DNA from 3 places in the Heliomarina sp. genome. Region 2 is predicted to be linked to each of the others. Evidence: riboswitches for the same ligand, from Rfam matches in the RefSeq annotation. Region 2 holds a riboswitch; each other region holds the start of a gene.
The links. A riboswitch is a leader RNA that binds a small molecule or an ion and turns the genes downstream of it on or off. The one in region 2 is predicted to bind cobalamin.
Positions count from the first base shown of each region.

Region 1: linked by a shared signal. The riboswitch ahead of ACU0FH_RS03980 (aromatic ring-hydroxylating oxygenase subunit alpha) and the one ahead of ACU0FH_RS22765 (energy-coupling factor ABC transporter permease) in region 2 are both predicted to bind cobalamin.
Region 3: linked by a shared signal. The riboswitch ahead of nrdH (glutaredoxin-like protein NrdH) and the one ahead of ACU0FH_RS22765 (energy-coupling factor ABC transporter permease) in region 2 are both predicted to bind cobalamin.

Region 1 is NZ_JBRBUI010000016.1:137,708-139,904, reverse strand. It holds gene ACU0FH_RS03985 (flagellar basal body P-ring protein FlgI) at 1-667, shown strand, start outside; cobalamin riboswitch at 855-1,053, shown strand; gene ACU0FH_RS03980 (aromatic ring-hydroxylating oxygenase subunit alpha) at 1,176-2,197, shown strand, end outside.
Region 2 is NZ_JBRBUI010000054.1:974,858-977,054, forward strand. It holds gene ACU0FH_RS22755 (cobyrinate a,c-diamide synthase) at 1-174, shown strand, start outside; gene cobA (uroporphyrinogen-III C-methyltransferase) at 171-893, shown strand; cobalamin riboswitch at 925-1,111, shown strand; gene ACU0FH_RS22765 (energy-coupling factor ABC transporter permease) at 1,158-1,835, shown strand; gene cobF (precorrin-6A synthase (deacetylating)) at 1,899-2,197, shown strand, end outside.
Region 3 is NZ_JBRBUI010000008.1:148,240-150,436, reverse strand. It holds gene nrdE (class 1b ribonucleoside-diphosphate reductase subunit alpha) at 1-583, opposite strand, end outside; gene nrdI (class Ib ribonucleoside-diphosphate reductase assembly flavoprotein NrdI) at 565-981, opposite strand; gene nrdH (glutaredoxin-like protein NrdH) at 1,007-1,228, opposite strand; cobalamin riboswitch at 1,327-1,519, opposite strand; gene ACU0FH_RS01475 (hypothetical protein) at 1,852-2,197, shown strand, end outside.

The DNA of each region.
Region 1 (2,197 bases), on a different contig from region 2:
CGGTGCCGCTGCGGTCGGTGACGCTGCAGAGGTGGTTCAGGGCGTTCCGACGTCCGGAACCATTCCCTCTGGCGCCCGGATCGAGCGCGAGATCGATTTTGAACTCGGCTCACTTTCGACCATAAGGCTCGCTTTGCGAGACCCGGATTTCACAACGGCCGGAAGGATTGAAAGCGCGATCAACCGGGAGTTTCGGCGCACCGTCGCGGTGATGCGGGATTCCGGCACCGTGGAATTCGATATCGGAGCCACCCGAACCGCATCGACAGCTCACGCCATTGGCCGCATCGAAAACATTCTGGTCGAACCCCAACGCAAGGCGAGGGTGGTCGTCGATCAGCGGTCGGGGACGATAGTCATGGGCGATGACGTCCGGCTTTCACGGGTGGCCGTGTCGCAAGGCAACCTGACCCTGCGTATAGAAGAAGCGCCTCTCGTCGTTCAACCGAATCCTTTTACCGATGCCGCTCCGATTGTCATTCCACGGACAGGCGCCGCACTTGAAGAAGAGCCCGGCGTATCTCTGGCTGAAGTCCCTGAAGGCACCTCCCTTTCTCAGGTGGTGTCCGGCCTCAACGCCCTCGGCGTTTCACCAAGAGATATGATTGACATTCTCAAAAGCCTTAAAGCGGCTGGCGCCTTGCATGCAGATTTCGTGGTCAGGTAAATTGCCAAGCCACGGGGATCAGTGGTGTCACAAAATGGCCCCTGCGTCAGGTCGCGCTCACAGATGAGGTCAGGCCTGAACTTTCTAAACACACGCAAGGAAATGAGCAGCCCAAAAATTTCCATCAAGTCTGTTTCGCGCAATACGACGTCGTAATCGTACGTCGGATTCGCATATTTCAGGCTAGGGTGCCCGACAGATATTGGGTGCGGTCGCAAGACCGAGAATTGGGAAGCCGGTGTAAATCCGGAACTGCCCCCGCAACGGTAAGGAAAGCGCTGGTTTCGACATTGGCCACTGGGGAGGAGACCCTTGGGAAGGCGTCGAAACACCGGACATGTCCGGGTTTTCCAAGTCCGGAAACCAGCCTGATATCACGTCAAACCGCGGGGGGCGGTGGAGGCGGCGCTTTGCCATGCCGGTATCCTCGGTAAGGCGGTCCGTTTCCATGCGCCATCCGCAGAACAACATGCAATCGGGCCCTGCGCCCGGAATTCGGAGTTCGGCCATGAACGCAGAGGCCAATACGCGTAACCTGTTATCCCGGCGCAAGCCCGGCTTCTCGCTGGAGCAAGCATTTTACAGCGATCCGGAAATTTTCTCTCTGGATATTCAGGAAATCTTTTGTCGCGATTGGCTTTACACCGTTCCGGCCTGCGCTCTGCCGAAAACGGGCAGCTATGTCACGCATCGGATCGGCGCTTATGGGATCGTCATCATCCGAGGCCAGGATGGCGTGATCCGCGCCTTTCACAATACCTGTCGGCATCGCGGTTCAATAATTTGCAAGGCTGCTTCGGGTCACGTGCCGAAACTGGTCTGCCCCTACCACCAATGGACCTACGAACTGGATGGAAAACTACTCTGGGCGCGGGATATGGGTCCAGATTTCGACGCGTCGAAATATGGCCTCAAGCCGATCCATTGCCGGGAACTGGCCGGCTTGGTTTACATCTGCCTTGCGGATCAGGCACCGGATTTCGACGCCTTCGCGACCCTGGCCGAGCCTTATCTCGCGCCGCACGATCTTTCCGATGCCAAGATCGCGTATCAAAGTACGATTGTCGAGGAAGGTAACTGGAAGCTGGTCTGGGAAAACAACCGTGAATGCTACCATTGCGGCGGCAACCATCCGGCGCTTTGCCGTACTTTCCCAGATGATCCGGCCGTGACCGGCGTCGAAGAGGGAGAAACGCCGCCAGCACTTGCAGCCCATTTCGATCGCTGCGAAAACGCAAATCTTCCGTCGCGCTTTCACATTGACACCGCGGGGCAATATCGCCTGGCACGCATGCCGCTGAAAGTTGGTGCGAAAAGTTACACAATGTCGGGTGACATCGCGGTCCGGCGTCGCCTTGGTCGCGTGCCTTTCGATGACGCGGGTTCTCTGCTCAAGTTCCACTACCCGACGACATGGAACCATTTCCTTCCGGATCACTCGATCACGTTCCGTGTGACGCCGATCGGACCGCAGCAGACCGAAGTTCAGACAACATGGCTGGTCCACAAGGACGCGGTCGAAGGTGTCGA
Region 2 (2,197 bases):
CCCGAGGGCACCTATCTGCGCGGCCATGAATTCCACTATTCCACGATCCTCGAGGAACCGGATGCACCGCTGGCCCATGTCACCGATGCCGAAGGCGCCACGGTACCGGAAACCGGGTCAATCAAGGGCCGTGTCACCGGAACCTTCTTTCACCTGATCGCGAGGTCCGCATGACCGGGTTCGTCAGCTTTGTCGGCTCCGGCCCCGGTGACCCGGAGCTTCTGACGCTCAAGGCGGTGGACCGGATGAAGCGTGCCGATGCGATCCTGTTCGACGATCTTTCCTCGGGGCCGATCCTTGCCCATGCCGGGCGCGGTGCCGATCTGGTCGGTGTCGGCAAGCGGGCAGGGCGACCCTCGCCGAAACAGGACCACGTCAGCCGCCTGCTGGTCGATTACGCGAAAACCGGCGCCCGCGTGGTGCGGCTCAAATCCGGCGATGGAGGCATGTTCGGCCGGCTCGAGGAAGAGTTGATCGCCCTGCGTGAGGCCGGGATCGACTATGAGATCATTCCCGGCATCCCCTCTGCCTGCGCCGCCGCCGCTGCAGCCGGGATCCCGCTGACCCGCCGCTTGACCGCGCGGCGCGTGCAATTCGTCACCGGCCACGATGTTTCGGGGGCCTTGCCCGAGGATCTGAACCTTGCCGCGCTGGCCGATCCGTTGGCAACCACCGTCGTTTTCATGGGCAAACGGACTTTTCCGCGCCTCGCCGATCTACTGACCGGCGCGGGCCTGCCGCCCGACACACCCGCGCTTCTGGCCGAATCCGTCTCGACCCCGGATCAGCAGTTGATGCGCTCCACAGTCGCCGGTCTGGCTGAGCGTTTCGCCAATGACCCGGGGCCCGCCCCGGCGCTGATCCTCTACGGCGCTCTGGCAACCGCCTCTTAACTGTTTCTTCCTTGACCTGAAGGCATGATTTGGCCAATGGTCACGAAACGGTGCTCTCATTTGCTTGAGGGTTAAAAGGGAATGGGGTGCAAGGCCCCGACTGCCCCCGCAACTGTAAGCGGTGTGCCTGTTCAGCGATCCACTGGCGATGCCGCCGGGAAGGAAGAACAGGGCCGATAGCCGCGAGTCAGGAAACCTGCCGTATGAAACCAATTGGGCCTCAAGGCCCGCAAAATCGCCGGGGTTGGCGGAAGGAGACGACAAATGCATATCGAACCAGGCATCGTGCATGGCGCAAAAATGGCGCTGGCCTATGGCACAGCGGCCGCAGCGGCGGGCTATTCGCTCAAGATGATCGCGGATGACCTCAAGACTCACGCGGTGCCCTCCTTTGTCGCCCGGGCCGCCCTTGCTGTCGTGGCCGTGCTGGTCTTCTTCGAAATCCTGCCGCATTTCCCGGTCGGCGTGTCCGAAGTTCACCTGATCCTCGGTACCACGCTCCTGTTGCTTCTCGGGACTGGCCCGGCAGCGGTCGGCCTTGCAGGCGGTCTCGCGATCCAGGGCATGTTCTTCGCCCCGACCGATCTGCCGATGTACTTCGTCAATGTCACCACGCTGCTGGTGCCGCTCTTCGCGATCCACGCCATCGCGCGCAAGGTGCTGCCGCAGGGCGTCGCCTATGTGGACCTCGGCTACGGCGACGTGCTGAAGCTTTCCGTGGCTTACCAGGGCGGTATTGTCGCCTGGGTCGCTTTCTGGGCCTTCTACGGCCAGGGTGTCGGCGCGGAAACCTTCGCCTCGGTTGCCACCTTCGGTGTCGCCTACATGACCGTCGTGCTGATCGAACCGATCGCCGATCTCGCCGTTCTCTGGGTTGCCAAGTCGCTGCGCGGCCTTGAAAAATCCGGCCTCGTCACCCGCCGCCTCTACAACGCGGCCTGAAGACCGGCCAAACCCTGAAGAAAGGAAGCCCCGGTCGCGCAGGCGCCGGGGCTTTTGCATGGCATGGAACATCTTTTCCTGATCGGTATCGGCACCGGCAATCCCGAACATGTCACCGGAGAGGCTCGCCGCACCCTGCGCGAGGCCGACCTTATCCTGATCCCCCGCAAAGGCCCGGACAAGGCCGATCTGGCCGACCTGCGCCAGCAGATCTGCGCCGAGGTGCTCGACGATCCCGCCACCGTCATCCGCGAATTCGACCTGCCGGTCCGCGATGCCTCGGGGGATTACCGCAAAGGCGTGGACGATTGGCACGATGCCATCGCAATGGCATGGGCTGAAGCTATCGCGCGCCACGAAAA
Region 3 (2,197 bases), on a different contig from region 2:
GCAGCGCAGAATTGATGCCGCGCCCGATGCTTTCCATGTTGTCTTCCAGACGCAGCAGGAAACAGGAGACGAATTCGCCTCGTGCTTTTTTCCCGGCGTTGAGAAAGGTCGGCGTCGCGGGTTGGAACCGTCCGTCGATGATCTCTTCCATGATCTTGAGCGCAAGCGTTTCGTCGCCCCGCGCCAGCGTCAGCGCGACCATGACGACACGGTCCTCGAACCGCTCAAGGTAACGCTGCCCGTCCCATGTCTTCAGTGTGTACGAGGTGTAATACTTGTAAGCTCCTAGAAAGGCGGGAAAGCGGAATTTCTTGGCCCAGGCCGCATCCCAGATCTTGCGCAGGAAGGTCGGCTCGTACTGCTCAAGCACGGCGCCTTCGTAGTAACCTTCCTCGACGAGATAACCGAGCTTTTCCTCGAGCGAGTGAAAGAACACGGTGTTCTGGTTCACGTGCTGAAGGAAATACTGACGCGCCGCCTTGCGGTCGGCATCGAACTGAATCTTGCCGTCCTCGTCATAGAGGTTCAGCATCGCGTTCAGCGCGTGAAAGTCGAGGTTCGCGGTTAGGCTGGAATCGAGCATTCTTGTCCCCAAAATGTCTCAAGCCCGGCCTTGACGCGGGCGATATCGGTATCGGTTCCGGCAAGCTCGAAACGGTAGAGCACCGGCACATTGCATTTGCGGGCGATGACACCGCCCGCCTGCGCGAAAGTCGCGCCGAAATTCCGGTTTCCCCCGGCAATGACGCCGCGCAGCGGGGCGCGACGTTCAGGAGCGTTCAGAAAGCGGATCACCTGCCGGTGCACCGCGCCCCGCCCATGCGCATCCGCATATGTCGGGCAGATCAGAACGTAAGGCGCGCGGATATCCGGGAAAGCCTCGGTCTCGTCAATGGGGATTCGGTCCGCCGCGAGGTCAAGCTTTTCCACGAAGCGCCGGGTATTGCCCGATCGCGAAGAGAAAAAGACAAGCCCGCTCATGGCTTAGAATCCCCATCCGGAAAATTTACGACAGACGTCCGATCATGTCCGGACGGAACCCGGCCCAGTGCTCGTCCCCGGCGATCACGACCGGAGCCTGACGATAGCCCATTTCCTGAACCCGTTCCATAGCGGCGGCGTCCTGAGTCAGGTCGACCACGTCGTAGTTCAGCCCGCGTGCGTCCAGCGCACGAGTGGTTGCGGTGCATTGTACGCATGCCGGTTTGGAATACACTGTGATCGTCATTGTCTGGTCCCTTGCCAATTTTCAGAGCCGTCTGAGTCGGGACTCGAAGAGAGGCGCTTTTGCCCCTGTCTTCCCTCCCGGACCCACCGTCCGTGGTCGTCATCTTCGCCGCCTTGGCAGGTCTCCTGACTTCGCGGCTCAATCGCCTTGGCCCGCCTTCCCGGAACGTGAATTCCAGTGGTTTCGGGCCTTGGCTTGCCGCTTACAGTTGCGGGGGCAGTGCCGGATTCTCACCGGTTTCCCTCTTTGCTGACGAGTCACCTCGTGAGCACCAAAGCTACAGCATATTGTGTCAGTGACGGGTGGGGTGTCAATATCTAGCGGCGGCCGCCGGGGCGATTTTTTTTCATTGTGACGGAGAAAGGTGACTGCCATGTGATGGTCGCTCAGTCGGCGCAGGCAGTCTTGGACCCGGCGCGTCAAGGGCGCGGTAAAAGTCCGGCAAGAGGGCTGCCCCACGAAAATGCCCAAGCCCGTCCCTAAAGGCAACTGCGAAATCGCCCAATTGCGGCCGGCAGGATCGGTTGACCAAAATTAGGGCGTGTTGTGCCGGGATCCGCCGCGCCAATGCACCGCATCAAGCCCTCTTCCCCTGCGGCGGGAATCCGCGCTACATCGGCGACATGACTCGCAGACCGGCCCATTTCCTGCTGACAAGCCTTGCCGCGATCCTGATCGCGCTGGTCAGTGTCCTGTCTGCTCACCTCATGGCGCCCGACCGCGACGAACCCGCGCGCGAGATGGCCGCTCTCGGCCTCGGGCTCAGCTATGATGACATCTGCGGCGACCTTGAGGGTGCCCATGAGCATCGCTGCCCGTTCTGCCGATTGCTGCCCGAGGCGCCGGATATGCGCCCCGAACTGGCTGAGGGTCAGCTGCGCTATTCGACCGATCTGGCGCAGCTTTCGGACCTGACAATTGCCGCGCAGGCGGGCAATCCGAATATCTCTGCACGCGCGCCCCCGGCGC